One region of the Chromobacterium vaccinii genome, then DNA from elsewhere that is predicted to be linked to it. Evidence: riboswitches for the same ligand, from Rfam matches in the RefSeq annotation. Region 1 holds a riboswitch; each other region holds the start of a gene.
What was found. A riboswitch is a leader RNA that binds a small molecule or an ion and turns the genes downstream of it on or off. The one in region 1 is predicted to bind cobalamin.

Region 1 (9,359 bases):
GCCGCGCTGGCGGCTGGCGCCGTCGCTGCGGCGGCCGGCCGCGTCGCCGGACGAGGGCGCCTGGACGCGGATGCGGGCGATGTCGCCGGCCGGCGCCGCGGCGAAGATCTGCTCCGAACCATGGCCGGAAGGCCTCGGCTCCTGCTCGCCGTCGGCGTCCGGCGGCGGCTGCGTGGCGTCGCCCTGGTCCTGCGGCGGCGGAGGGGGCGGATTGGACGCCTGCCGCGTCATCTGCTCCAGCTTGTCCTGGTCCAGCCCGCTTTGTTCGAAGGGCTTGCGGCGGCGGCGGTGCGGCAGCACCAGCCGGGCGGCGTCGCGGATGTCTTCTGCGCTGGCGTCCGCGCGGCCGTCCAGCGCGGCCAGCGCGCGCGCGGCCTTGTTCAGCACGATGTCGGCGCGCAGGCTGCTGACGTCGAATTCGCAGCACAGCTCGCTGACGAAGTGGAACAGGCTATCGCTGAGCCGGGTTTGCGGCAGCAGCGCGCGGGCGGCGGCGATGTTTTCGCGCATCGCCTCGCTGTGGGTCTGCCATTGGGCGGCGAAGCCGGCCGGGTCGGCCTCGAAGGCCAGGCGGCGGCGCACCACCTCGGCGCGCAGGGCAGGCTCGCGCGGCGCGGCCACGTCCACCATCAGGCCGAAGCGGTCCAGCAACTGCGGCCGCAGATCGCCTTCTTCCTGGTTCATGGTGCCGAGCAGCGTCACCCGCGCCGGGTGGCTGACCGCCAGGCCCTCGCGCTCCACGGTGTTGACGCCCATCGCGGCTGCGTCCAGCAGCACGTCCACCAGGTGGTCGGCCAGCAGATTCACTTCGTCGATGTAGAGCATGCCGCGGTGGGCCGCCGCCAAGAGGCCGGGTTTGAACGCCTGCTTGCCGCCCTGCAGCGCCTTTTCGAAGTCCAGGCTGCCCAGCACGCGGTCCTCGGTGGCGCCCAGCGGCAGGTTGATGAAGGGCACCGGGCCGTCATGCAGCGCGCGCGCGTCGCCGGAGCACACCGGGCACAGCGGCAGCGGATGGTCGGGCTCGCAGTTGTAGCCGCAGCCGGTCGCCCGGCGTATGGCCGGCAGCACGGCGGCCAGGCCGCGGGCGGCGGTGCTCTTGGCGCTGCCCTTGTCGCCGCGCACCAGCACGCCGCCGACCGTCGGATCGACGGCGCAGATCAGCAGCGCCTGCTTCAGTTGTTCCTGGCCGACGATGGCGGCGAAGGGGTAAGTCGAGCTCATGCTTGGTTTTCTCCGCGCGCTTCCAGCAGCGCTTCGCTATCCAGGTGCAGCTGGCGCAGGGCGGCCAGCGTGGCGGGGTCCGGCTCCGCCCACAGCTGGCGCTGCGCGGCTTCCAGCAGGCGGTCGGTGATGGCGTTCAGCGCCCATGGGTTGCTGTCGGCGAAGAACTGCTGCATAGACGGGTCCAGCGCGTAGCTTTGCGCCAGCTGCTCGTAGACCCAGTCGTCCACCACCTGGGCGGTGGCGTCGTAGCCGAACAGGTAGTCGACGGTGGCGGTCAGCTCCAGCGCGCCCTTGTAGCCGTGCTTCTGGATGCCGGCGATCCACTTGGGGTTGGCCACCCGCGAGCGGAACACGCGCAGCACTTCCTCCTTCAGGCCGCGCACCGCGGGCGCTTCCGGATTGTGGCTGTCGCCGAAGAAGGCGCGCGGCTGGCGGCCGCTGAGGCTGCGTATCGTCGCGATCATCCCGCCGTGGTATTGCAGGTAGTCGTCGCTGTCGAAGATGTCGTGCTCGCGGTTGTCCTGATTGTGCAGGGCGACTTCCACGCCCGCCAGCCGGTGGCGCAGCGCATCGCGGGCGTCGGCGCCGTTGGCCTCGCGGCCGTAGGCGTAGCCGCCCCAGTTGACGTAGGCGGTGGCGAAGTCGGCGTCGTTCTGCCAGTTCTGCTCGTTGATCAGCGGCAGGATGCCGGCGCCGTAGCTGCCGGGCTTGGCGCCGAACACGCGGTACAGCGATTGCGCGTCGGCGTCGGGCAGCTTGCCTAAGAGTTCGTTCTTCAAGTCGGCCAGGTAGTGCTTGCGCAGGAAGTTCTGCTCCGCCGGCTCGTCCAGCCGCGCCACGGTGTGCACCGCCTCGTCCACCAGCGCAATCAGATGGGGGAAGGCGTCGCGGAAGAAGCCGCTGATGCGCACGGTGACGTCGATGCGCGGCCGGCCCAGCTCGGCCAGGGGAATGATTTCCAGGCCCTGCACGCGGCGGCTTTCCTGCTGCCAGCGCGGCTTGACGCCGAGCAGCGACAGGATTTCGGCGATGTCGTCGCCGTGGGTGCGCATCGCGCTGGTGCCCCACACGCTGATGGCAACTGATTCCGGATATTGGCCGGTTTCTTTCAGATGGCGGGCCAGCATCTCGCGCGCCAGGCCGTCGCCGATGCGCCAGGCGGCTTGCGAGGGCAGGCTGCGCGGGTCCACCGAATAGAAATTGCGGCCGGTGGGCAGGATGTGGGCCATGCCGCGCGTCGGCGCGCCGCTGGGGCCGGCCGGCACGTAGCCGCCCTCCAGGCCGCGCAGCAGATTGTCTATCTCTTCGGCGGTGCGGGCGAGCTTGAGACACAGCTCGGCGCAGACGAAGTTCAGCACCCGTTCCAGATCGGCGTTCGGCTCAATGCCGGGCAGTACACATTCGACGGCGGCCGGGATGGCGGTGGCGTCGTAGCCGCGCGCGGCCAGCTCGGCGATCAGCGCGCGCGCCAGCTTCAGCACCGCGTCGTGCGCGTCGGCGCGGGTGACCAGGGCTTGGCTGGCCAAGGTCTGCAAGGCAGTGGGCGTCTCAGAGAGGCGCTTGCCCTGGTCTTGCTGCCACAGCGGCCAGTCGCCGCCGCAGGCCGCCGCCACGCTGGCGGGCAGGCCGGGGATGCCGAGGTTGGGCAGCCGGGTCAGCGCCAGCAGCATGTCGATCAGCGCCTCGCCCCGCGGGGCGTTGCCGAGCACGTGCAGGCCGTCGCGGATCTGCGCCGCGCCCAGCTCGCACAGATAGCCGTCTATGTCCTCGATCAGGTGGGCGACGTCCACGCCGTCCATCTTGGCCAGGCTCAAGGGCACGCCTTCTTCGTTCAGCGTGTCGTCCCAGTCGTGGTCATGGTCGTGGTGGTCGTGGCCGTGATGATCATGATGATGGTGGTCATGGTGGTCGTGGTGATGGCCATGGTCGCCATGATCGTGGTGGTGATGGTGCCCATGGCCGTGCTCGGCCTTGGCCGGGCGGTATTTCGCCGCCGCGGCCGTCGCCGGTTTCATCGCGGCCGTCGGCTTGGCCGCTTGCGGCCGGTATTTGCCGTGGACGGCGGCGGGCGCATGCTGGTGTCCGCCATGCGGGTGATGGTCGTGGCCATGGTGATGGCCATGGTCGTGATCGTGTTCATGACCGTGGTCATGGTCGTGCTTCAGCATCGCCGCCAGGTCGGTGTCGAGCTTGGCTTCCTTGATCAGGTCCCAGATCTGCTGCTGCAGCAGCGGCAGTTTGTTCGGGTCCAACAGCTCCACTTGGTAGTACTCGTCCACCAGCTGGGTCAGCTGCGCCAGCGGGCCGTAGCTGTCGGCGGTGGTCATCGTCGGGGTCAGGTGGTCGATGATCACCGCGTGGCCGCGGCGCTTGGCCTGCGAGCCTTCGCCCGGATCGTTGACGATGAAGGGGTAGAACAGAGGCATGTCGCCCAACAGCGCGTCCGGGAAGCAGTTCTGCGACAGGCCCACGCCCTTGCCCGGCAGCCATTCCAGCGTGCCGTGCTTGCCGACGTGGACGATGGCGTCGGCCCGCCAGTCGTCGCGCAGCCAGCGGTACAGCGCGTAGTAGTGGTGGGTGGGCGGCAGGTCCGGGGTGTGGTAGATGGCGTCCGGGTCCATGCCGTAGCCGCGCGGCGGCTGCAGCGCGACGAAGACATTGCCGTAATCCAGGCCGGAAAACACCAGTTCGTCGCCGTCGACGTAGGCGCCGCCCGGCGGCTGGCCCCAGCGCTGCAGCATCTTGTCGCGCAGCGCGTCAGGCAGCTCGTCGAACCAGGCTTGATAACGCTTGGCCGGCACGCGGGCGGCGGCGTTTTTCATCTGCTCGGCGGTCAGGTAATCCTGATCGTAGGCGCCGCGGTCTATCAGCTCGTGCATCAGCGCGTCGCTGTCAGGCGGCAGCTCCGCCATCTGGTAGCCGCGTGTCTGCATGCCGCGCAGCATCGAGTATAGAGACGCGGGCGAATCCAGGCCCACCGCGTTGCCGATCTGCGAGGCCTTGCTGTTGGAGTTGGTGAAGATGAAGGCGATGCGCTTGCCGGCGTTTTCCACATGGCGCAGCCGGGCCAGCCGGGCGGCGATGCCGGCCAGGCGGCGGGCGCGGTCCGGCAGCGGCGCGTATTGCTCGGCCTGGCCGGCCTCGGCCGGCTGCTTGAAGCTCAGCGGCACGCCGATGATGCGGCCGTCGAACTCTGGCAGCGCCACGTTCATCGCGGTGTCCAGCGGGTTGAAGCCGCGGTCGGACGCTTCCCACTGCTCGCGGGTCATGCTGCTGGTGATGGCCTGCAGCACTGGCAGATCCAGCCGGTCCGACGCCTCCACCGCCCAGCCGGGCTGGGTGGGGCCGTCGTTGTTGATGTCGCCCATCGCGAACGAGGTGGTGTTGATCAGCAAGGACACCTTGGCGCGCGGATCGGCCAGCAGCGCCAATGCCGCCGGCAGGCCGCCTTCCTGTATCGTTCGCAAGGACGAGGTGAACACCGGCAGCGCGTTGACGCCGCGCTCGGCCAGGCAGTCCACCAGCAGATCGATGAAGCGGGTGTTGCCGGACAGCCAGTGGGCGCGGTAGAAGCACAGTCCGACGGTCGGCCAGTCCGGATGGCGGATTTCGAGCCAATCTTCCAGCGAGCAGGGCGCGGCCAGCTCCGGGTGGTAGACGCCGTGCTCCGGCAGCGGCAGCGGGCTCTGGTAGCCGAAGCCGGTCAGCAGCAGTCTATCCGCCAGGCAGCGCATCATCTCGCCCAGGTTGGCGCTGCCGCCGGCCTGCAGATAGGCGTGGACATCCTGCTGCAGCGATACCGGCGCGCTGCATAGCGCTTGCAGTTCCGGATCCGGCTCGCCTGTGCCGCTGACCACGATGACGGCGCATTGCACGCGGCGGGCGTGGGCCAGCAGCCGCTCCAGGCCGGGTATCGCGTCGGCGCGGCCCAGCACGCGCAGCACGATGGCGCGGGCGTTGGCAAGCTGGCCGTCCAGCAGTGTCTGCATCGCGGCTTCGTCGGCTATGCCTTGCAGCGCGATGCCGGCGACCGCGGGGAAATCCTCAGGCCAGCGCGCGCGCGACAGCGCGGCGAGGTCGGTGCCGGCGTGGCTCAGCAATGCGATTTCGGCGCTCATGCCTGGGTCTCCGGGGCGATGTCGCCGATGCCGGTTTTATGGAAGATCAATTCTTCGACGGGCGAGCCGTCCTTCAGATGCTGGCAGACGATGCGCTCGACGTCGGCTTCGCTGACCTTGCGGTACCAGACGCCGTCCGGGTACACCACCATCACCGGGCCTTCCTTGCACACGGCGAAGCAGTGGCTGCGGGTGCGCTTGGCGCGCAGGCCTTCGCAGGCGTCTATGGTGCGGCCCAGGTGCAGGAACATCGCTTCCGAGCCCTGGCCGTCGGGCGTGCAGCGCGGGCCGGTGCACATCAGCACGTGTTTGTCGTGGGTTCTCATCGCGCCTCCGGCGTCAGTTGGTCGAAGCGCTTCCATTTGTAGATGCCGGCGGAGGCGATCCAGGTGAACAGGAAGACGGCGACGACGAAGTAGCCGAAGTGGGCCAGGTCGTCGTTGAGCGCGGCGATCCAGTCCCAGAAAGCGCCGGTGAGCTGCAGCTTGTCGGCCAGCAGGCCCAGGCCTTCCAGCCCGCCGATGCCGACGGCGACGATGACGGAGACGAAGGTGATGGTCAGGTTGTACCACAGCTTGCGCACCGGCTTGACGAAGGCCCAGCCATAGACTTCCACCATCATCATGCTGTCCAGCGTGTCCACTAGCGCCATGCCGGCGGCGAATAGCACCGGGAATACCATGATGTGCCACAGCGCCACGCCGTGGGCGCTTTGCGAGGTGGCGATGGCGAACAGGCCGATCTCGGTGGCGGTGTCGAAGCCAAGGCCGAACAAAAAGCCGATGGGCAGCATGTGCCAGCTCTTGGTCACCATCTTGAACAGGGGTTTGAGCATGCGCGCGATCAGGCCGCGGTTGTTCAACAGCAGGTCCAGCTGCTCGTCGCAGATGGCTTCTCCGGCGCGGGCGCGGCGGAAGGCGCCCCACACCGCGCGCAAGGACGACAGGTTGATCAGCGCCAGCGTCAGCAGGAAGAAGGCCGACACGCTGGTGCCGATGACGCCGCCTATTTCCTTGAAGCCAGTCACGCGGCTTTGCAGCGCGCTGGCGGCGAACACGATCAGCGCCACGGCGATGACGACCACCGCCGAGTGGCCCAAGGAAAAGAACAGGCCCACCGTCGACGGCCGGCGTTTTTCCTGCATCAGCTTGCGCACGGTGTTGTCGATGGCGGCGATGTGGTCTGCGTCCACCGCGTGGCGCAGGCCGAACAGGTAGGCCAGCAGCGCGGTGGCGAGCTGGGCCGGGTGATCGGCGAAGGCGGCGAACGCCCAGGCCCAGGCCAGGAGATTGGCCAGGATCAGACCGGCGAGAATGGGCGCGTGGCGCGCCAGGCGACGGCCGGCGGTCGGCGCGGTGGATGGATGCATGGTGCCCTCGGAGACGATTCACGTCGCGCAAGCGAGGGCACAGTCCGCTGGTTTTTCATGGGCGGCGCATGTGCGTATCCCCCGGTACACCCCGCCCGGTTTCTGCTTGCGTCGACACGTATGACGGCCGGTCTCCTGGCTCGCGCGTCGTCGTCCGGCGCCGCCTTCCCGACCTTGCTAGGGGCCAGTGGCGTCAGGCGTGGACTCTGCGCTTACAGTTGCGGGGGCAGCCGCGGTTTCGCACCGCGTTCCCGTTTCACCCTCTAGGGGCACCGTCATTGATTGGACTGGATCATACGTGACAACGCCGATGCTGTGAACCGCCGCGCCGGGCTCCGTCGCGTTCGCTCAATCGCGGATGTCGTGCCGCCGCCAGTCGGTGAGCGCCTGCTCCAGCCGAACCCAGTCGGCGTCGGTCTTGGGCAGGCCGAAGCGCAGGCTGGGGATGGATTCGAAGTAGCGGGTCAGGATGCCGCGGCCGGCCAGGTAGCGGTGCGTTGAAAGGCTGCGCGCGCCAGGTGCCCACTGGAACAATTCGCAGCCGCCGGCGGGCGGCAGGCCGTGCCGCTCCAGGCAGCGTTGCAGCCTGGAGCTGTCGCGCTGCAGCTTGGTTTTCATCGTCTGTTGCCAGGCGATGTCGCGCAGCGCCAGCTTTACCGCCTCGCGCGCCGGGCCAGCCACCGTCCATGGCCCCAGCTCCTCGGCCAGCGCCTGCAGCAGTTCCGGCCAGCCGAACACGAATCCGGCGCGCGCGCCGGCCAGGCCGAAGAACTTGCCGATCGAGCGCAGCACGATCAGTCCCGGCTTGCCGATGCGCGGCAGCATGCTGTCCTCCGGCGCCGCATCCAGAAACGCCTCGTCCACCACCAGCCAGCCGCCGCGCGCGGCCAGCCGCTGCCGCCAGCTTTCCAGCAGCGCCGGGCTGAAGCGGTCGCCGGTGGGGTTGTTGGGATTGCACAGCAACACCACGTCCAACTGGTCGATGCCGGCTGCCAGCTCGTCCGGAGACAGCCGGAACAGCTGGTGTCCGCGTTTCTGCCAGTGGTGGGGATGCTCGGCGTAGCACAGCGCCAGCATGCCGACGCGGCAGGGCGCGCGCAGCCGCGGCAGCAGCTGGATCGCCGGCTGAGAGCCGGCCACGGCCAGCAGCTTGTCGCTGCCGTAATATTCCGCCGCCGCCGCCTCCAGCCCGTCATGGTTTTGCGGCAGCCGCAGCCAGCTGTCAGCGGATAAAGTGGGCACCGGCCAGCCATTGGGATTGACGCCGGTGGACAGGTCCAGCCAGTCTCCGGCCGGAATGCCGTATTCGGCCGCGGCGCGCAGCAGGCCGCCCCCGTGTTCAAGCATGGATCGCTCCGATCAAGATGGCGGCCGCCAGCGACAACGCCGCCCATAGCCACATGCCCCGGTTGACCAGCCGCACCGCGCGGCCGATGTCTTCATGCGTGGGAGTGGGACCGCAACCGAGCGGCGGACGTTCCTTCCATTGGCCGTGATAGCGCGCGCCGCCGCCCAGGCTGACGCCCAGCGCGCCGGCGCCGGCCGCCATCACCGGGCCGGCGTTGGGGCTGTACCAGGTCGGCGCCTGGGTGCGCCAGCAGCGCCAGCCCTTGGCGGCATGGCCCAGCAGCAGATAGGTGAGGGCGGCCAGCCGCGCCGGGAGATAGTTCAGCGCGTCGTCGAAGCGGGCGGCGGCCCAGCCGAAGTGCAGGTAGCGATCGTTCTTGTAGCCCCACATCGCGTCCAGCGTGTTGGCCAGCCGGTACAGTACCGCGCCGGGCGCGCCCAGAACCAGAAACCAGAACAGCGCGGCGAAGACGGCGTCGCTGCCGTTTTCCAGCACCGACTCGATCGTCGCGTGGGCGACGCCGGCTTCGTCCAGTTCGCTGGTGTCGCGGCTGACGATCCAGCCCACCCGCTCGCGGGCAAGTTGAAGATCGCCTTCGGCCAATGCCTTGCGCACCACCTCGGCGTGCTGGGCCAGGCTGCGAGCGCCGACTGCCAGATAGAGCAGGGCAACCGGAACGATAATCTCCAGCAGCGGCAGCTTCGCCAGCGCCCAGGCGGCCAGCGTGAAGGGCGCCAATAGCAGCGAGATGGCGGCCGCGCCGCGCAGCCGCATGCGCCAGACCGGCTCAGCTTCCGGCGCGGCCGGGTAGGCCAGCCGCTCCATGGCCTTGACCAGCCGGCCGAAGCCGACCAGCGGATGCCAGCGCGGCGGTTCGCCCAGCAAGCGGTCCAGCAGCAGCGCGATCGGCAGAAACAATGCGGAATTCAACAAGCGGCCCTATATAATGGCCGGCCGCCGCTCGGTATTATCCAATGCGCAAGTCTGTCGCGCTTTGGGCGGCCGGAATGAATCAAGCCGCCATTCTAAGCGTTGTCAGCCATCCATGCGCAGGGAGATCACCATGACCGCCAAAACCATCATGATCCAGGGCGCCACGTCCGACGCCGGCAAGAGCGCGCTGGCCACCGGCCTGTGCCGTCTGCTGGCCCGGCGCGGCGTGAGGGTGGCGCCGTTCAAGCCGCAGAACATGGCGCTGAACAGCGCGGTGACGGCTGACGGCGGCGAGATCGGCCGCTCGCAGGCGGTGCAGGCGCTGGCCTGCCGCGTGGAGCCGCACACCGATATGAACCCGGTGCTG
Region 2 (9,359 bases), 2.3 Mb from region 1:
TTATTCGCGCTTATCATGACCCCGCGCGCAACTCGATGCCATGCGGCCGCCCAAGGCGTCTGCGCCATCGGGCCAAGCCGGCTACGGCGGCGCGGCCGACGACAATGCCGCTCGCCAGCGCGCGGCATTTCTCGAACCGCTCAACGCCCCGCGTACACCGCGCATCATTTCAGCTGTTTCATCAGGAAGCATCTCTTAGGCAGTACCACCTAGACAGGGAGAAGACCCATGAAATACGCAGCAAAACGCCTTTCCTTCCCATCCGCCATCCTCGCCGGGCTCGCCCTCCTCGCCGCCGGCTCCGCGGCCGCCCAGGGCTCCACTGCCGGCGGCGCCGAGAAGCAGGCAAGCCGCCAGCCCGACTGCGCCACCGCCTGGAACCCCGTCACGCCCTATATGGCCGGTAGCGTCGTCAGCCGCGGCGGCGTCAACTACGCCGCCGCCTTCTGGACCCAGGGCAATGCGCCGGAACAGGGCCAGGCCTGGCAGTCCGGCAAGCGCTGTCGCCCCGCGGCCCAAGCCAAAGCCGCCGACCACGACGCCAACTTCCCGCCCAACACGCTGAAATTCCTGAAGGCCAACACCGGCCTGGACGGCGAGCAGTGGGACAACATCATGAAACTGGTCAACAAGCCGGAGCAGGATTCTCTGGAATGGACCAAGTTCTACGGCTACTGCGAGGACATCAAAGACAAGCGCGGCTACACGATAGGGATTTTCGGCGCCACCACCGGCGGCTCCAATGACGAAGGTCCGGATGGCCCGACGCTGTTCAAGGAATTCGACGCCTCCAGCGGCGCATCCAATCCGTCCATCGCCGGCGGCCTGGCCCGCGCCGGCGTGCACGGCAGCATGCAGGGCAAGATCCTGAAGATCAGCGACAGCGCCAAGGTGTTCTGCGACAAGATAGGCGGCCTGCAGAACAATCCCGCCTGGCGCGACGCGATGTGGAACACCTTCTACAAGGTATACATCCAGTACAGCGTGCAGCAGGCCCGCCAGCGCGGCTTCTCCAGCGCGCTGACCATAGGCTCCTTCGTCGACACCGCGCTGAACCAGGGCGCCGCCGGCGATTCCGGCACGCTGCAGGGCCTGCTGTCCCGCTCCGGCAACAGCAGCGACGAAAAAACCTTCATGACCTCCTTCTACGCCCAGCGCAGCAAGATCGTCGACACCAACCACTACAACCAGCCGCCCAACGGCAAGAACCGCGTCAAGCAATGGAGCACGCTGTTGAATCAGGGCGAGACCGATCTGAAAAACGCCGACGCCGCGGTGCAGAAAGTCACTGACTGGGAAATGAAATAAGCCGCCCCACGCCAGGCAAAACCGCGCGCGCCTTCTCAATCGACGCGCGCGGTTTTCATTTCAACGCTTAGAAGCGGCCGTACAGCACGCCGGTCTTCTGATCCGCCGACATCGCATACACCGGCAGCGTGCCGGGCTTGGTCTCGCCCATGCCGGGCGAATTCAGCGGCATGCCGGGCACCGCGATGCCGATCAGCTTGCTGTTGCCGGCCAACAGCTGCTTGATCGCCGCCGCCGGCACATGGCCTTCCACCACATAGCGGCCCACCTTGGCGGTATGGCAGCTGCCCATGCCCGGCGTCACGCCGAGCTGGCTTTTCACCTGCTGCATATCGTCGCGATTGACGGCGGAAACGGCAAAGCCATTCTGCTTCAGATAGGCGATGTAAGCTTCGCAGCAGCCGCAGCTCGGGCTCTTGTAGACGGTGACGGGAACGGCTGCCAGAACGGGTGCGCTGGCGGCGGCCAAAGCGGCCGCGAACAGAAAATGACGCAACGGGGACATGATGCCCTCCTTTAGATGGATGTCCAGATCGATTGCGCGCGCGACAGCGCGCGGGAAGATTCAGATCCGGGCAAACTCGGGAGGACGCAACGGCGGCGGCAAGACCGGGCCGGGGAGCAGGACCGGCCGCGCCGCGATCCTCACGCCGCAACAAACCAGAACGGCCACGCCGGGCAAAGACGCCTTGATGAACAACGGCAGGCAGGCTTGCGCGCAGCCGGTAGAACCGCAAGCCGCCGCGCCATTCATCGCCGCATGCTTCGCGGATGGCTTGGCGGCCATCCCGGCGCAATCCCGCGACGCGCTCATCGCCGCGCACGCCTCGGGCGACGCCATGCCCGTCAACGGCGCATGCGCCGCCGCCATCCCGAACAGGGACAGCTGCAGCACGATCAGCAACAGCACGCGGCGCAAGACTCTCATTCCGCGACGATACCATGCCGGACGGCGCGACAAACGCACACAGATCAAATCCGCCTCATCATGCGGAGTCATCGCTCCCCAGGCGCAAGCGCCACAAATCCTGGCGCCGGGACAATTCGATCCGGGCCAGCGGCGCGACGTCGATCTGCCGATACGCCTGCGGCGGCAAGTCCAGCGCCCGCAACAGCATCGCCTTGATGGCGCTGGCGTGGGCAATGACCAGGACGTGGCCGGCCGGCCAGCGGAAATGCTCGAACCAATCGCCGACCCGCTCGATCATCGTCAGCAGCGACTCCCCCTCCGGCGCCGGACATCCCGGGTCAGACAGCCATGCATTCAAGGCCTCCGGCTCCGCCGCCGCGACCTCCCTCAACGGCAGGCCGCGCCAACGGCCATACTCCGCCTCCCGCAACGCGGCCTCCGCCTCCGCCGCGCGGCCCAGCGCGTCGGCGGTCTGCCGGGCGCACCGCTCCGGACTGCGGAGCACAAGGTCGATCAAGCCCAGCGAATCGGCCAGGCGCGCCGCCCATTCCAGCGCTTCCGGCTCCAGCGGATCATCCGCCGGAAAATGGCCGGCGCGCAGCGCGCGGGTCGCCGGCACGCACAGCAGGGTGATACGGCTCGTCATGCTCTTGGCTCTCCGTCAAAACGCCCTGAAGTTCTTTGACATTTTCTCTCGGCTCTCTAGAATCCACATCGTCTCGATGCGAGGAAGCCGGTGCGAATCCGGCACGGTCGCGCCACTGTGTATCAGCCTGATCCGCCATGCGGACAGGCATGAAAAGTCAGGTCTTCGCATCCAGCCAACCATCCGTTTCAGGACGCGTCATCCTCAAGGAGATATCTCATGCATGCAAGCCCCGTCATGGCCCCGGCGATCCAGCCCGTGTCCCTCCCCATTCGCCAACTGCTGCCCTGGGCAGTCTTCGGCGGCATTCTGATGCTGCTGGCGATCTACTTCGTCGGCGTGGAGGAAGGCGCCGCCGCCATCTTCAACAGCATGTATGTGCACGAGTTCGTCCACGACGGCCGCCACCTGCTGGGCTTCCCCTGCCACTAAGGAGGCGCCGGACATGGTGAGAAGTCTTTTGATCCGCGGCATGATCGCGGGCTTCCTGGCCAGCCTGCTGGCTTTCGGCTTCGCCAAAATCGTCGGCGAGCCCCAGGTAGAGGGCGCGATCGCCTTCGAAGAGAAAATGGAGCTGGCGAAAAGCGGCGGACACCAGCACGATGAAATGCCGGAACTGGTCAGCCGCGGCGTCCAGTCCGGCATAGGCCTGTTCGTCGGCGTCGGCGTGTTCGGCACCGCCGTGGGCGGCCTGTTCGCGCTGGCGTTCGCCTTCGTCTACGGCCGCATCGGCGCGCTGCGCGCCCGCGCGCTGTCGGCGCAGATGGCCCTGCTGGGCTTCATCTCGTTCGCGCTGGTGCCCTTCCTCAAATATCCGCCCAATCCGCCGGCGGTGGGCGATCCCGGCACCATAGGCTCCCGCACCGCATTGTTCTTCGGGATGATCGCCGTGTCGCTGGCGGCGCTCGCCATCGCGGTGTTCCTGGCCCGCAGGCTGATCGCCCGCTTCGGAACTTGGGATGCGACGCTGATCGCCGGCGCGGCCTTCATCGCGCTGGTGATCGTCGCCCAGGCGCTGTTGCCCGAGGTGAACGAGATTCCCGAGCAATTCTCCGCCGTGCTGCTGTGGCGCTTCCGGATGGCGTCATTCGGCATCCAGGCGATACTGTGGGCTGGGCTGGGCGTGGCATTCGGCAGCCTGGTGGAACGACTGCTGGAAGATCGCCGCGGGGCGTTTCAGATCAGTTGAACGAAAACGATCCCACTCCCGACACCCTCGCCCCGGCGGGGGTGTTTTGTTTCCGCAACCGCTCGATCAGCGCCGCCCGGCCGGCGGACGAATCAATGCGCCGCCCGCCTCGCTTCCTCTGCCGCCAGCTTATGCTGAGCCTGCCGGTCTCCGTGCTGCGCCTCCTTGGCGGTCTGGGCCACGGTTTCCGCAGCTTCTTGCAAAGCCCGCGCCGCATTGCTGATAGTCACCTTGTCCTGCGCCACGGGCTGGGCAGGCTGCGCCTGGACTTGAGCTTGCGCTTGCGGCGCAGATGCGGCGTCTTGCGTCGATGCGGCCGGAGGAGGCGCAGGTGTTTGAGGGACCGGAGTGGAAACGGAGGCGATCATCATGGTGTGTCTCCCGAAAGGATTCGAACGCGCAACGGCGCGATGCGGGACGCACGCGCAGCATCATGCCATTTCAACCTAGCAGCCCAGACTTAGCCCAGACTTAGCCCGCCTCGCTCCTCTCTCGCCGCCTGCATGCTGACGGACACGCGCAGGCCCGATTGGCCCGTCTCGTCCCGGAAAGACAGGCTTACCCTGGCGCCGATCCGCTCCGCGATGGTCCTGACGATGGATAAACCCAGCCCCGCGCCCTGCTGGCCGCTGCCCAGGCTGCGGTAAAAAGGATCGAAAACCCGCTCCCGTTCCTCTTCGGGGATGCCGGGACCGGTATCGTCTATCGTCAGAACCGTCCGCCCCTCCGCCTCGCCGACCGCCAGATCCACCCTGCCGCCCTCCGGCGTATAGCGGATGGCGTTGTCCGCCAGGTTCCTGACCAGCGCGAACAGGTCCAGCTCGTTCGCCCATACTTTGGCATCGCGCTCACCCTCCACGCCGATGTCGATATGTTTGGCTTCGGCCAAGGGCAGCAGGTCTTCCAGCACCCGGCGGTAGACGGCCAAAACCGAAACCGGCGACAGCGGCGGCTCCACCGCCGATTGCGCCCGGGCCAGCGCCAACAACTGATCCAGCAGATCGCGGCCGCGCGCGATGCCGCCGCGCAGCGCGGACAACCGCTCCCGCGCCGCATCGGACATCTCTGCGTCGGCCAATCGCTCCGCCTGCAACGATAGCGCCGCCAGCGGAGAGCGCAGCTCATGGGCGGCATCCGCGACGAAGCGCCGCTGCGCCCGCATCGATTGCGCGACACGCTCCAGCAGGCGATTGATGGCAGACACGAACGGTTTGATCTCCACCGGCACGCCCTCCGCATCCAGAGAGTGCAGCTGCAGCTGCAGCTCCGCCCGCCGGTCCACCTCGCGGGACAGCTCGGCGATCGGCTGGAACATGCCCCGCACCAGCCTAGCCACCATCAGCAACAGCAACGGAATCAGCAGCAGGAAAGGCATCACCGCGCGCAGCGCGCCATCCCGGGCGATCTCGTCGCGAAAGCCTTCCTCCTGTGCAACGGCGATCCGCTGCCCGTCCTTCATCGTCCGCACCAGCACGCGGAAATTCTCCCCATTGGTCGCTACGGTCAGCAAGCCGTCAGGAAGGGACTTCTCCAGCCTCAGCACGCCGCCGGCATCAATGCCAGGCGCCGATGGCCTCCAGCTTCCCAGCCGCTGCACGATTACCCGGGACTCCTCGTTTCCCCCCTGGATTCCGCCCTCTGGAAAATCCGCCGGCAGCCGCTCCCGATCCAGCAGCGCAGCCACCTGGCGCAGCACGTCGTCCTGAAGCTCGTGCGCCTCGTCGAGCGCGGAAACAAAAGAAAAAGCGCCTGCGACCGCGCCGAAAACCAGGATGCCCAGGGTCAGCGCGAAAGACAGCCTCACTTGCACCGATTCGTTCAAACGCCTTTTGATACCATCCATCCCGCGCCCCTGACATTCTTGATGACCTCGCTGCCCAGCTTGCGACGCAGCGAGTGGATCAGAAACTCGACCGCATTGCTTTCCACCTCTTCGCCCCAGCCGTAGATCCTCTCTTCCAGATTGCCGCGCGACAGGATGGCGCCCGGACGGATCAACAGCGCATGCAGCAAGGAGAATTCGCGGTTGGACAACGGGATCGGCGCGCCGTCGGCGACCGTCGCCATCCGCGTGGCCGGGTCCAGGAACACCACGCCGTTGCCCAGCAACGGCGCCGCGCTGCCGCCTTTCCGCCTCAGCACGGCGCGCATGCGCGCCAACAGCTCCGCCATCTCGAACGGCTTGGCCAGATAGTCGTCAGCGCCGCCGTCCAAAGCGCGCAAACGGTCGTCCAGGCCGTCGCGGGCGGTGATGACCAAGAGCGGGATCTCATCGCCGCCGGCGCGGATGGCGGCCAGCACCGACAGCCCGTCCTTGCCCGGCAAGCCCAGATCGAGCAAGGCCAGGTCGTAGCGCTGGCATCCCAGCGCGGTCAGCGCGGAATACCCGTCCCGTACCCAATCCACCGCCTGCCCCTCGTCCCGCAACGCGGCCTGGACCGCCTCCCCTATCATCGGATCATCCTCGATCAGCAATACCCGCATCATTCTCTCTCCATCGTTCCTGGCCCGCCTCCTGGCAGTCGGACGCGTCGGCCTTGGCTTCACGCGGCCTCCGCCGCTTGTCCTGCCGCCTGGCCGGCGCGGCGCGGGCCGCGCGCTTGCCCTGTCCATCCCCCGCAGCGCTCAGGCGCGGAGCCATCCGGCGGCGATGAAACGGCTGAGCAGAGCGCGGCGCGCATGCTGCGCGAAGCGGTGGATCGGTTCCAGGCGCCGTTCATTTCGCGGTCCGGTCAGCCAGGCCGCCGTCAGCGCCGTCGCGGCGGCGCCCAGCATGTCCAGCGGAAAATGGACGCCCAGATAAATGCGCGCCCAGGCCATGGGCAACCCCAGCGCGGCCAGCGCCCAGCCGACGCGGCGACTGCCAGGCCGCAGCAGCAGGCTGAAGGCGGCGGACCACCACAGCGTCAGGTGGTCGCTGGGAAAAGAAGAGTCCGCGGCATGCGGAATCAAAGTATGTCCGAGCCCTATCATGAACGGCCGCGGATGCTGCCAGGCCAGGCTGATCAGCAGATTGGCCGACAGCCCCGCCAACCCGGCCAGCGCAGCCGCCTGCATGGCCCTGCGGACGGACTCTCTCCCGCGCAGCCAAGCCAGTCCGATTCCGACGGGAACGGCCCAGATCAGGGATTCGGCGCAGAACGTTGCCAGATGCAGCATCGCCGGCGCCGGACGCGCGGGCGCGTTCAGCCACGAGAACAAAGTAAAATTAAGGTTTTCCATGACCTTGACCATGCGAATGAGGCCGTCAGTCCAGTTCATCGCGATCCGCCTTGTCCTCCCGGGACGAAACCACCGTCCCCGAGTCGGGATCGACCCTGACATCGAGCACCTTGCCGCCGCTGGCCACCGCTACCGCATACGCCCAGCCTAGGCTGGCGCGTTCGTACTCCGCGCGAATGGCTTTGCCGTTGGCGTGCCGTTCGGCGGCCATAATGGCCTGGGTCAACGGGATTCTGGCCTTGGTTGTGGCCAGGACATCGCTCTCCGCGCCGTTTCTCGCGGCATAGGCGGCCGCGCCGCAGATGAAAACGACGATGGCCAGGAAGGAAAGCTTGGAATAGCGGTGCATCTGGTTTCTCCAGGTAACGCTCGAAGCGCGTGGACCGGAGAATAGGGCAACAAACTTAGCGAAGGCTTAGAAGCGCCCGGAGAGCTGGCAGACGAAACCGGACTGGGACACGGCCTATTTATCGACGGCCATGCCCATGCTTGCCACCACCCTGGCCGCATTGGCCTGGCAGTCCATATCATCCGGTTTGGCGTCTATCAGCTGGATCAGCGTCTGGATATGCGCCTTGCTCTGCGCCAGCCGCGCCTCCAGCGACTCGATATCCTCAACCTTGCGCCTGAGCGCGGACAGCAGCTGCTCATGCTTCCACGACAGAAAATCCGCCGGCAGAATCTGCTGGATCTCATCCAGCGTGAAACCGGCTTGCTGCGCGTCGCGAATGATGGACAGCACCGCCACCGTCTCGGGCGGGTAGTCGCGATAGCCGTTCGCCTGGCGGCTGGCCGCCTTCAGCAAGCCCTTCGATTCATAAAAGCGGATCGCCGAGGCCGCCATGCCGCTGCGCTTGGCCAGTTCTCCGATTTTCATGCCGCTCCAGACCGAGCTCTTGCCTGAGTCTCATCGGACACCGCGGCCGGCCTACCGCGCTGGCTCATTGCGCAACGCCGCCAGCAAGGCCTGCGCCAGCGCCTTGCTGGAACGCGGATTCTGGCCGGTGATGAGGCGGCCGTCCGTCAGCGCGAAGCTGCCGAAGGGCATGACAGCCTTCTCGTAGCGCCCTCCTCTGGCCTCCATCTCGCTTTGCAGTTGATAGGGCACCTGGTCCTTCACCCCGGACAGCGCCTCCTCGAAATTGGAGAAGCCGGTCACGCGGCGGCCCTCCAGCAGCGGCCGGCCCTCCTCGGTCTGCAGATCGAGCAGGCCCGCCAGGCCATGGCACACCGCCGAGACGATGCCGCCGCTGCGGTAAATGCTTTCGGCGACCCGGTTCAAATCGGCGTTGTTGCGAAAATCCCAGATCGTGCCATGGCCGCCGGTGTAGAAGATGGCGCGGTAAGCGCCGGGGTCGATGTCGGCCACCGCCCGGGTCGATTGCAACAGCGCCATGAAGGCCGGGTCGTTCAGACGGGCCTTGGCGGCGGCATCGGCATGGGGCCAACCCAGGCTGCGCGGGTCCAGCGGCACGGCGCCGCCGTTCGGGCTGGCGAAATCGATGGCGTAGCCGGCTTCGGTCAGCGCATCGTAAACGTGCGTCAGCTCGGCGAGCCACAATCCGGTGCGCTCGGTTCGGCTCGGATAGCGGTCATGATTGGTCATGACCATCAGGATCTTGCCGGCGCTGGCGGAGGGTTCCTGGACCAAGGGCGCGGCGTCTGCTGCTGCGGTTTGCATGATTGGCATGGACATGGCGACCTGAACGGGCTTGTTGAAAATGGGCACGGACAACACCTTCTGCATGATAGTACATCGCGCCATTTTGCCTTCCGGACAAATACCATAAGCATTGAAATGAGCGCCAAGCTCCATGCTAAGATTAAAGCCAGCTTTAATGTCAACAAGCTCTTTCCCGCTTGATTCCACGCTCCCCAGTCCCGCCCCTCGCCCGCTCAAGCGCTTGATCTCAAAACCGGTCTTCCGGCGCGCCTGCAGAAATTTCTTCATCGGCAGACTTGACCTTAAAGTTGGCTTTAATCCTATCGTGCGCTCATCGCTACCCCGGAGACCACGATGAATCCCTTCGCTTCCCTCACTCTGCCCAATGGCAGCCTGCTGCCGAACCGCCTGGCCAAAGCCG
Region 3 (9,359 bases), 1.7 Mb from region 1:
CAACGCCGCCACTTCCGCGGGCGCGGCCATCGCCAGCATCAGCTTCAATCCCCGCCCGCCCTATGTCGCGGCGGCCCAGACCGGCGATTTCCGCCTTTGCGACAGCCGGGGCGTCAGCTATGCGCTGTCGTTCAATCTGCAGGCCACCGGCTACATCCAGCAAGCGAGCAAGGCCGGCGTCACGTTGGCGGGCGTCGCGCTCACCTGCCCCTGAGGCGGCCGGAGTTGGGCAGCCGTCGGCGACGGTGGTATGCTTCGCGATCCGTTCCGTTTCATGGCGCCGCGGCGGTCTCGGCATGATGTGCCGCGTCGGCGTCCGCTCAAGGAAAAGCATGGTTTACCCGTCGCCGTCGTTTGAAGACAAAATCTGCCCGCCGGAACAGCTGGCCGAGCGTCTGGCCGCGCTGCCGCGGCCGCTGGTGTTCACCAACGGCTGCTTCGACATCCTGCATCGCGGCCACGTCACCTACTTGGCGCAGGCGCGCGCGCTGGGCGCCAGCCTGGTGCTGGGCTTGAATACCGACGCTTCGGTGAAGCGGCAGGGCAAGGGCGACGATCGTCCGATCAACAATGAACTGAATCGCGCGGCGGTGCTGGCGGCGCTGGAGAGCGTCAGCCTGGTCACCTGGTTCGACGCCGACACTCCGGCCGAGCTGATCGAGCTGATCAAGCCCGACGTGCTGGTCAAGGGCGGCGACTGGACCGTGGACAAGATCGTCGGCAGCGGCGAAACGCTGGCGCGCGGCGGCCAGGTGCACTCCATTCCTTTTCTGTTCGACACCTCCACCACCAAGACGCTGCTGAAGATCCGCGCGAACGAGGGCAAGGCGTGAGCGAGCACGCGTTCGCGGTGCTGCGCCGCCTGTCCGACGGCCGCTTCCACTCCGGCGAGGACATCGCCCAGGCGCTGGGCTGCTCGCGCACGCTGGTGTGGCAGGCGGTGCATGCGATCGAGTCCGAGCTGGGCCTGGACGTATTCAGCGTGCGCGGCCAGGGTTACCGGCTGGCTCGTCCTTTCGACTGGCTGGACGTGGCCGCGGTCCGCGCGGGACTGCCGCCGGCCGCGGCCGAGACTTTCACGCTGGCGGTGGCCGAGCGCACCGATTCCACCAATAGCCAGTTGATGGCGCGCGCCGGCAACGGCGGCTTGCACGGCCTGGTGCTGGCCTGCGAGCAGCAGACCGCCGGCCGCGGCCGGCTGGGGCGGCGCTGGCAGGCCAGGCTGGGTTCGGGCCTGACCTTCTCGCTGCTGTGGCGTTTCGAGCGCGGCCTGGCCGAGCTGGCCGGCCTGTCGCTGGCTGTGGGCGTCGCGCTGGCGCGCGCGTTGCGGACGCTGGGCGCGCCGGTGGAGCTGAAGTGGCCGAACGATGTGCTGCTGGATGGACGCAAGCTGGCCGGCATCCTGATCGAGGTGTCCGGCGACGCGCTGGGCCCGGCGGCCGCGGTGATCGGCATCGGCTTGAACGTCGCCGATCCGGGCGAGGTCGACCAGCCGGTGGCCGCGCTGGAGCAGGCAGGCGTGGCGCCGGATCGCAACCGGGTGCTGGCCGCCTTGCTGGGGGAGCTGGAGCGGGTGCTGGCCGATTTCGACCGCGATGGCTTCGCGCCATTGCGCGACGAATGGTGGAGCCTGTGCGCCCATCGGCAGGCGCAGGTGCGGCTGAGCTTCTCGCATGGCGAGCCGATCGACGGCGTCGCCTGCGGCGTGGCCGACAACGGCGCGCTGCTGACGGAGACGGCGCAGGGAGTCAGAGCCTTCCATATCGGCGAAGTCAGCCTCAGGGGGCGTCAATGAAACTATTGATAGATGCCGGCAACAGCCGGGTGAAATGGGCTTTGTACCAAGGCGAGGACTGCGTGCGCCAGGGCGCGGCCGAGCACGGCGAACTGGCCGGCCTGGCCGATGCTTGGCGCGGCCTGCCGCTCGAGGGCGCCTGGCTGTCGTCGGTGGCGCGCCGGGAAGTGATCGACGCGCTGGCCGCCGCCGTGCCTTGCCCATTGCACCGCGTGCATGCGGAGCGCCGTTTCGGCGACGTGTGTAACCATTATCGCAACACCGCCGAGCAGGGCGCCGACCGCTGGCTGGCGGTGCTGGCCGCGCGCGAGCTGTGCCGCGGCGATGTCATCGTCGCCTGCGCCGGCACCGCGCTGACGGTGGAGGCGCTGACCGCCGAGGGCGATTATCTGGGCGGCCTGATCCTGCCCGGCCACGGCCTGATGCTGCACAGCCTGGCCCAGGGCACGGCCAATCTGAACCGCGCCGCCGGCGAGATCGCCGATTTTCCGCAGGGGACGCAGGACGCGCTGGCCAGCGGAGCGATGGCGGCCTTGACCGGCGCCATCGAGGAGCAGCGGCGCAAGCTGGCGGAACGCACCGGCCGCGAGCCGGCTACGGTGATCCTTACCGGCGGCGACGCCGCGCGCATCGCGCCCTGGCTCGCGGCGCCGTTGCAGATCGTGGATAATCTGGTGCTGATGGGTTTACTCAAGGTGGCGAATACGTGATGAAGTGGCTAGTGGCGCTGGTGGTGGTGCTGAATCTGGTGGTGGCGATGTACGGCTCGCTGAAGCAGCGGCCGCCGCTGGATGTGCACGCCCAGGAAGTCAGTCCCGGGCAGGTGAGGCTGTTGCCCGCCAACTGGAAGCCGGACGCTTCCGCGCCCAAGGCGCAGGCCAGCGCGCCGGCAGCCTCGGCACCCGCGGCGCAGCCGCTGCACGAGACCAAGCCCGCGGCCAGCGCGGCCAAGTCCCAGGTCAAGCCGGCAGCCAAGCCGGAAGCGTCCAAGCCCGCGGCCAAGGCGGCCGACAAGCCGCAAGACAAGGCTGGGCAGGAAAAGGCGGCCCAAGACAGGAAAACCCAGGGCAAGCAACCCGAGGCCTTGGCCTGCTATCGCTGGAGCGGCCTCAACGACAGCCTGCTGGCGCGGGTGAAGGGCGGCGTGCCGCAACTGAAGCTGAAATCCGGCCAGATGCAGGAAGACAGCAAGGAAGAGAGCAAGGGGTCCGGCCGTTTCTGGGTGTATTACCCGCCGCTGGCCACCCAGTCCGAAACCAAGACCCTGTCGGCCGAGATGAGGGACAAGGGTTTCGACAACTACATCGTCAGCAACGATGAATTCAAGGGCAATCTGTCGCTGGGCCTGTTCGGCAAGGAGGATGCGGCCAAGACGCTGGTGGCGCGGCTGAAGGCGGCCGGCTACGATAAGGCGGTGGTCAAGTCCAAGGATCAGCCGGCCAAGATCACCGCGCTGACCTTCAAGGACCTGGACGCGGCGCAGGCCGAGCGCCTGAAGGCATTGCAGAAGCGGCTGACGCCCGGCATCGCGCTGAAGGGCTGCTGAGCGGAGGCCGTGGCCAAAGCTTGATCCAGCGGCTTGCCAAGCGGACATGCTGCGGCGCAATATCGACAACGGCGGCGACAGGCCGCCGTTTTGCTTGCCAGGCTTTCCATGACTCGACACATCCACATTACCCGGCTGCTGGACCGCGGCCGCTTCAACGACAGGATATTGCGCCAGCTCGGCTGGGCGATGGCCTTCATCGCCGGCGCGATCAACGCCGGCGGCTTCCTGGCGGTGCACCGCTACACTTCGCACGTGTCCGGCATCGTGTCAGGCATGGCCGATGCCTGGGCCACCGGCGAGATCGGAGTGGGATTGTCGCTGCTGGTGATGTTGTGCAGCTTCATCGGCGGCGCGATGCACAGTACTTGGCTGATCCTGTGGGCGCGGCGGCAGCGGCTGCGCGGCGGCTACGGCGTGTCGATGATGGAAGAGGCGTTGCTGTTGCTGGTGTTCGGCCTCTTGGGGGCCGGGTTGTCGCTGCACAAGGGCCTGTTCACCCCGCCGACGGTGATGCTGCTGTGCTTCATCATGGGCATGCACAACACCATCGTCACCAAGCTGTCCGGCGGCCTGTTGCGCAGCACCCACATGACCGGCATCGCCACCGATATCGGCATCGAGCTGGCCAAAATGAGCTATTACAACCACGAACGCAATCCGCGGGTGGCTGCGGTGCGCTCCAACCACAAGAAATTCCGCGTCTACGCGCTGATCCTGTTGGCCTTCTTCCTGGGCGGCGTGGTGGGCGCGCTGGGCTTCAAGCACCTGGGTTTCAGCTTCACGCTGCCGCTAGCCTTGTTCCTGTTCCTGCTGGGCCTCAGGCCCGCCTGGTACGACGTCAGGCTGCGCTGGCGCTGGTGGCGCGGCCGCTGGGCGTCGCGGCGCGCGCGGGCCGCCGCGCAAGGCGGACGTTCCGCATCCTGAGGCGGCGGCCAGCGTTACGCTCAGAGCGAGATCACCGCGCTTGCCGCCGCCCACATCGCCTGCGACATGTTGTGCCTGATGCGCAACAAGAAGGTGGCGGGCATGTTGTAAGCGGTTGGCCGTTTTAAGAAAATGCCGTCGCGCTGGGGTCCCTGCGGGCGGCATTTTTTGTTGGGGTGAAAAAAGATGGGTGAGAGCGCAGGGCCGGTCGGTGACCGCTAAGATCCTTTTGGCCTGCCTGGCGGGCAGCCCCGCCGTGTAAATTATGTCCGCGCAGCGGACTCAGATTAGGTTTGCCTGTCGATTCTGATGCCGCTCAGATTGCGGATGGGCATCAAACCCACGCCGGCACCCGCCACAGCAGCAAGCCCAGCATCGCGATTTCGCAAAGCTCCACGCCCGCGCCCAGGCAGTCGCCGGTCATGCCCCCCAGGCGGCGCTTCAGGAAGGCCCACCAGGCCAGGCCGGCCAGCGGGGCCAGTAGCAGCGCGGGGGCCAGCCAGGCCGACAGCGCCAGCAGCGCGGCCAGGTTCAGGCCCATGCCGGTCCAGTCGCGTTGCCAGGCGAAGCGCTCTCCGCTGCCCGGCGCGATGGCCGGCAGCGTGGCCGACCAGACGACGGCGAAGCCGCGCGCCCAGGCTGGGACCAGCAGCAGGCCCCAGGCCGGGCCGCCGTGGCGGGCGGCCAGCATCAGCAGCACCAGCTTGGCGGCGACGGCCAGGATCAGCGAGAGCACGCCGAAGCTGCCTAGATGCGGGTCTTTCAGCACTTCGAAGAAACGCTCGCGCGAGCGGTGGGCCGCGCCCAGCGCGTCGGAAAGATCGGCCAGCCCGTCCAGATGCAGGCCGCCGGTCACCATCACCCAGGCCAGCAGCGCCAGCAGCGCCGCCAGCCAGGGGTCGACCAGGCCGCCCAGCCGTAGGGCGGCCAGCAGCAGCGCGCCGACGATGACGCCGACGGCGGGAAACCAGCGCGCGCTGGCCGCCAGCCATTCGGGTTTGAAATCGGCCAGCTGCGGGGTGGGCAGCCGGGTCAGGAACTGCACCGCCAGGATCAGTCCGCGCATGCGGACTCCAGGCGCAGCAGATAGGCCGGGTGGCCTTCCAGCATCGACAGCTGGACGAAGCCGCCGCGTTGCACCGTCATCAGTTTGGCCACCGCGAACTCGGTGCCCAGCAGCTCCGCCATCAGCACCGTGATCACGCCGCCATGCGTCACCAGCAGCCGGTGGCTGCCGCGGGCTTCGGTCATCCAGTCGGCCAGGCCGGCCAGTACCCGGGTGCGGAACTGCTCGAAGGTTTCGCCGCCGGGCGGACTGAGCCGGCCGGCGGCCAGCGCGTCGCCCCAGCCGGGGTGGGCCTGTTCCAGATCGGCTACCGGGTGGCCGTCCCAGCCGCCGAAATCCATCTCGGCGAAGCGCGGGTCCACCTTCAGCGTCAGCGAGCCGGACAGCGCCTGCCTGACCGAGAACTCGCGGCAGCGCTGCAGCGGCGAGGTGGCGATGCTGGTGACCGGCGCCAGGTTGCTGATGCGTTTCCAGCTATGTTCCAGCTGCTGGTGCCCAAGCTCGGTCAGCGGCAGGTCGGTCAGGCCGATCAGCCGGCCGTCGTGGTCGATGTCGCCGTGGCGCAGCAGGGTCAGCGTGTAGGGATTCATGCCGACTTGCCGCTGATGCCGGCTTCTGCGAAGGTGGCCATGCCGTTGTGCAGCTTCACCGCCAGTTGCAGCAGCGGCACGCACACGGCGGCGCCGGAGCCTTCGCCCAGGCGCATGCCCAGGTCCACCAGGGGGGGCAGCTGCAAGGCTTTCAGCGCCAGATCATGGCCGGATTCCGCCGAGCGATGGCTGGCCAGCAGCCAGTCGTGCAGCGAGGGCTCCATCGTTTTGGCGCACAGCGCGGCGGCGCTGGCGATGAAGCCGTCCACCAGCGACGGCACGCCCAGCCGCGCGCCCTCCAGGTAAAAGCCGGCGATCGCGGCGATTTCCAGGCCGCCCAGCTCGGACAGCGTGTCCAGGCCGCTGAGGTTTTCCCAGGCCACCCGGGCCAGCGCGGTCTTCACCGCGCGATGCTTGTTGGCCAGGCCGGCGTCGTCGACGCCGGTGCCGCGGCCGACCACCAGCTCAGGCGCCGCGCCGGTCAGCCGGCAGATCAGCGCCGCCGACGCGGTGGTGTTGCCTATGCCCATGTCGCCGGCGATCAGCAGGTTGGCGCCGGCCTCCACCGCGCGGCGCGCGGCGGCGCGGCCGGTCTCCAGCGCGGCAGCTGTTTCATCGGCGCTCATGGCGGCCTGCTTGGCCAGATTCTGGCTGCCGGGCCTCACTTTGGCGTGGACGATGGGCAGCGCGGAGACATCGCCGGCCACGCCCACGTCCACCACTTCCAGCCGCGCGTCCAGCGCGCGCGCCAGAACGCAGATGGCGGCGCCGCCGTTGGCGAAGTTGCGCACCATCTCGGTGGTGACCGCGGACGGGAAGGCGGATACGCCTTCCACCGTGACGCCGTGGTCGGCGGCGAACACAGTGATGGCTGGCCGCAGATCTTCCGGCTGGGCGCGGCCCTGCCAGGCGGCGAAGCGGCAGGCCAGTTCCTCCAGTTGTCCCAGGCTGCCGGGCGGCTTGGTCAGGATGGCCTGACGGGCGCGGGCGGCGTTGCGGGCGGAAAGATCCAGGGGTTTGCTGCTGTTCATGGTATGGGCCTGCTGCGGGAGCGGACGGGGGTCCGGATGATGAATGGGAACCGGCGCGCGGCGTCGGCTGGACTCTAAGCATATTACTGCTTGGCCGGTGCCGCCAAAAGTCCGGCGGGTTATAATCCGCCGATCAGCAGGTGTCCGGAGGCGCGCTGTCTTGCGCGCCCGGATGAAACGGGAAGCCGGTGAGAAACCGGCGCTGCCCCCGCAACGGTAAGGCCTGGCGTGCATGCGCCCAGGCGGCGCAAGGGCCACTGTCTTCAGGACGGGAAGGCGCGCCGCCGGCAAGGCCCAGCCCGGAGACCGGCCTGCGCTGCCACTGGCCGGAAGCCGGTGGACCACTGGAGTATCGCGGGGAGGCGATTCGACAGACGTTCCGGTTCTGCCGTGCCGTCCTTTGCTGCTGTTGTCCTCTTCGCACTCAACGTTGACCCTATCGTGGAGTGTGTTTTCATGTTCAAGCTTCAAACCTGCGCCGCGCTGACGGCGCTGGCCTGTTCCAGCCTGGCCCTGGCTGATGGCGTGCCCCAGTTCGTCGGTGATCCGGTGATCGTGACGGCGAGCCGCATCGCGCAACCTCTGTCCAAAACGCTGGCCGACGCCACCGTGATCACCCGAGATGAAATCGAGGAAAGCGGCGCGCAGACGTTGCAACAGGTGTTGTCGCGCCAGGCTGCCGTCACGATTACCAGCAACGGCGGTCCGGGCACGACCAGCAGCATCTTCATGCGCGGCACCAATTCCAACCACACGGTGGTGTTGGTGGACGGGATGCGCATTTCGTCGGCGACGACCGGCACCACGGCCATCCAGAACATTCCGCTGGCGCAGATCGAGCGCATCGAAATCCTGCGCGGACCGGCTTCCAGCCTGTACGGCGCCGACGCCATCGGCGGCGTGATCCAGATATTCACCCGCAAGGGCGAGGGTGCGCCGCGTTTCAACGCCGGTTTCGAGACCGGCAGCCGCGGCACTGGCAAACTGACGGCCGGCGTGGACGGCAAGAGTGGCAATACCGCTTATAGCCTGCAGTTGAGCCATGCCGAGTCCAATGGTTTCTCGGCAACCAATTCGAAGAACGCGTTTGGATACAACCCGGATAACGATGGCTATCGCAATGACGGCTACACCGCCAATGTGACCCAGACGCTGGCGCCGGGGCACGATTTGACGCTGCGCCTGTTCCAAACTTTTGCCCGAGCCGATTTTGATCAAAATCTGGTTGGACAAGACTGGACCGATACCCGCCTGACTGGGCAGAGCCTAGAGTCGCGTAATCGTTTTACCGATCTCTGGACTAGCACGCTGCGTTTCAGCCATAGCCAGGACAAGCAGGAAACGTTCAGCGACGCGGCAGGTGGGCAGCGAAACAGCCTGTACCAAACGACCCAGAACGAGTGGACATGGCAGAACGATTTGTCCACTGCGTGGGGCAACTTTGCGCTGGGGGCGACTCATAACGACCAGAGGGTGGAAAGCAGCGATCTATTCACCAAGAACACGCGCGCCCAGTACGCTGGATTCGCCACATACCAGCTTGAGAAAGGAAAGAGTCTGTTCCAGGCTAGCTTGCGTCGCGATCATGATGACCAGTTCGGCGGCAAGACGACGGGCAAGCTGGATTACGGCTATCGATTTGCTGATGGCTGGTTGGCCCGGGCAGGCTATGGCACGGCTTATAAAGCGCCCACGTTTAATGATTTGTACTATCCGCCTACCGATATGCCCGAGTACAACTACCACTATCGGAGCAATCCGAATTTGAAACCGGAAAGCTCGCTCAATAGCGAGCTGGCACTGGTTTATAGCAAGAATGCTAGTCGTTTCAGTTTGACTGCGTTCCATAACCAAGTTAGCGATTTGATTGCTTCCACTACCACTGCGGATGGTATCGATACTCGGATAAATGTCAGCCGCGCAACCATCCGTGGTTTGACGTTAGAAGGCGCTACGATGGTGGCGGGAGTCGATCTGGGCGCCAATCTTACGCTGCTGGATGCTCGCGATGACGGCACTGGCCATAGGTTGGAGCGCCGTCCGCGTCAGAGCGCCAATTTCACAGCGAGCAAAGAGCTGGGCAGGTGGACGCTGGGTGCGGAACAGCAGATCGTTTCCCGCAGATACGACGATCCGGCGAATACCGAGTCCAAAGCGCTGCACGGTTACGGCGTGACCAACGCCTTCGCCAACTACCGCTTCGCCAAGAGCTGGACCGCGACAGCCCGCGTCGACAATCTGTTCGACCGCGAATACGAAACCGCTTACGGCTACAACACCGGCGGCCTGGGCGCCTTCATCGGCGTGCGTTACAGCCAATAAGGGATAGGCCATGCCCCACCTGATCACCGGCGGTGCCCGCAGCGGCAAGAGCCGCCATGCCGAAGACCTGGCCCGCCGTCAT

Region 2: linked by a shared signal. The riboswitch ahead of BKX93_RS10455 (CbtB domain-containing protein) and the one ahead of BKX93_RS21025 (HoxN/HupN/NixA family nickel/cobalt transporter) in region 1 are both predicted to bind cobalamin.
Region 3: linked by a shared signal. The riboswitch ahead of BKX93_RS12905 (TonB-dependent receptor domain-containing protein) and the one ahead of BKX93_RS21025 (HoxN/HupN/NixA family nickel/cobalt transporter) in region 1 are both predicted to bind cobalamin.

What each region holds. Positions count from the first base shown of each region.
Region 1 is NZ_CP017707.1:4,534,639-4,543,997, forward strand. Features, by position in the region: gene BKX93_RS21010 (putative cobaltochelatase) at 1-1,221, opposite strand, end outside; gene BKX93_RS21015 (cobaltochelatase subunit CobN) at 1,218-5,342, opposite strand; gene BKX93_RS21020 ((2Fe-2S) ferredoxin domain-containing protein) at 5,339-5,668, opposite strand; gene BKX93_RS21025 (HoxN/HupN/NixA family nickel/cobalt transporter) at 5,665-6,711, opposite strand; cobalamin riboswitch at 6,820-7,003, opposite strand; gene cobD (threonine-phosphate decarboxylase CobD) at 7,060-8,058, opposite strand; gene cbiB (adenosylcobinamide-phosphate synthase CbiB) at 8,051-8,989, opposite strand; gene BKX93_RS21040 (cobyric acid synthase) at 9,123-9,359, shown strand, end outside.
Region 2 is NZ_CP017707.1:2,249,103-2,258,461, forward strand. Features, by position in the region: gene BKX93_RS10435 (chitosanase) at 229-1,308, shown strand; gene BKX93_RS10440 (DUF411 domain-containing protein) at 1,376-1,813, opposite strand; gene BKX93_RS10445 (hypothetical protein) at 1,874-2,227, opposite strand; gene BKX93_RS10450 (histidine phosphatase family protein) at 2,295-2,864, opposite strand; adenosylcobalamin (AdoCbl) riboswitch at 2,920-3,081, shown strand; gene BKX93_RS10455 (CbtB domain-containing protein) at 3,084-3,296, shown strand; gene BKX93_RS10460 (CbtA family protein) at 3,310-4,053, shown strand; gene BKX93_RS10465 (hypothetical protein) at 4,146-4,424, opposite strand; gene BKX93_RS10470 (ATP-binding protein) at 4,514-5,896, opposite strand; gene BKX93_RS10475 (response regulator transcription factor) at 5,872-6,537, opposite strand; gene BKX93_RS10480 (undecaprenyl-diphosphatase) at 6,679-7,314, opposite strand; gene BKX93_RS10485 (PepSY domain-containing protein) at 7,301-7,624, opposite strand; gene BKX93_RS10490 (MerR family transcriptional regulator) at 7,739-8,152, opposite strand; gene BKX93_RS10495 (type 1 glutamine amidotransferase domain-containing protein) at 8,204-9,226, opposite strand; gene BKX93_RS10500 (NADH:flavin oxidoreductase/NADH oxidase family protein) at 9,293-9,359, shown strand, end outside.
Region 3 is NZ_CP017707.1:2,792,521-2,801,879, reverse strand. Features, by position in the region: gene BKX93_RS12950 (GspH/FimT family pseudopilin) at 1-214, shown strand, start outside; gene rfaE2 (D-glycero-beta-D-manno-heptose 1-phosphate adenylyltransferase) at 333-833, shown strand; gene BKX93_RS12940 (biotin--[acetyl-CoA-carboxylase] ligase) at 830-1,795, shown strand; gene BKX93_RS12935 (type III pantothenate kinase) at 1,792-2,505, shown strand; gene BKX93_RS12930 (SPOR domain-containing protein) at 2,505-3,341, shown strand; gene BKX93_RS12925 (YoaK family protein) at 3,450-4,268, shown strand; gene cobS (adenosylcobinamide-GDP ribazoletransferase) at 4,603-5,334, opposite strand; gene BKX93_RS12915 (histidine phosphatase family protein) at 5,322-5,924, opposite strand; gene cobT (nicotinate-nucleotide--dimethylbenzimidazole phosphoribosyltransferase) at 5,921-6,955, opposite strand; cobalamin riboswitch at 7,077-7,284, shown strand; gene BKX93_RS12905 (TonB-dependent receptor domain-containing protein) at 7,412-9,277, shown strand; gene cobU (bifunctional adenosylcobinamide kinase/adenosylcobinamide-phosphate guanylyltransferase) at 9,288-9,359, shown strand, end outside.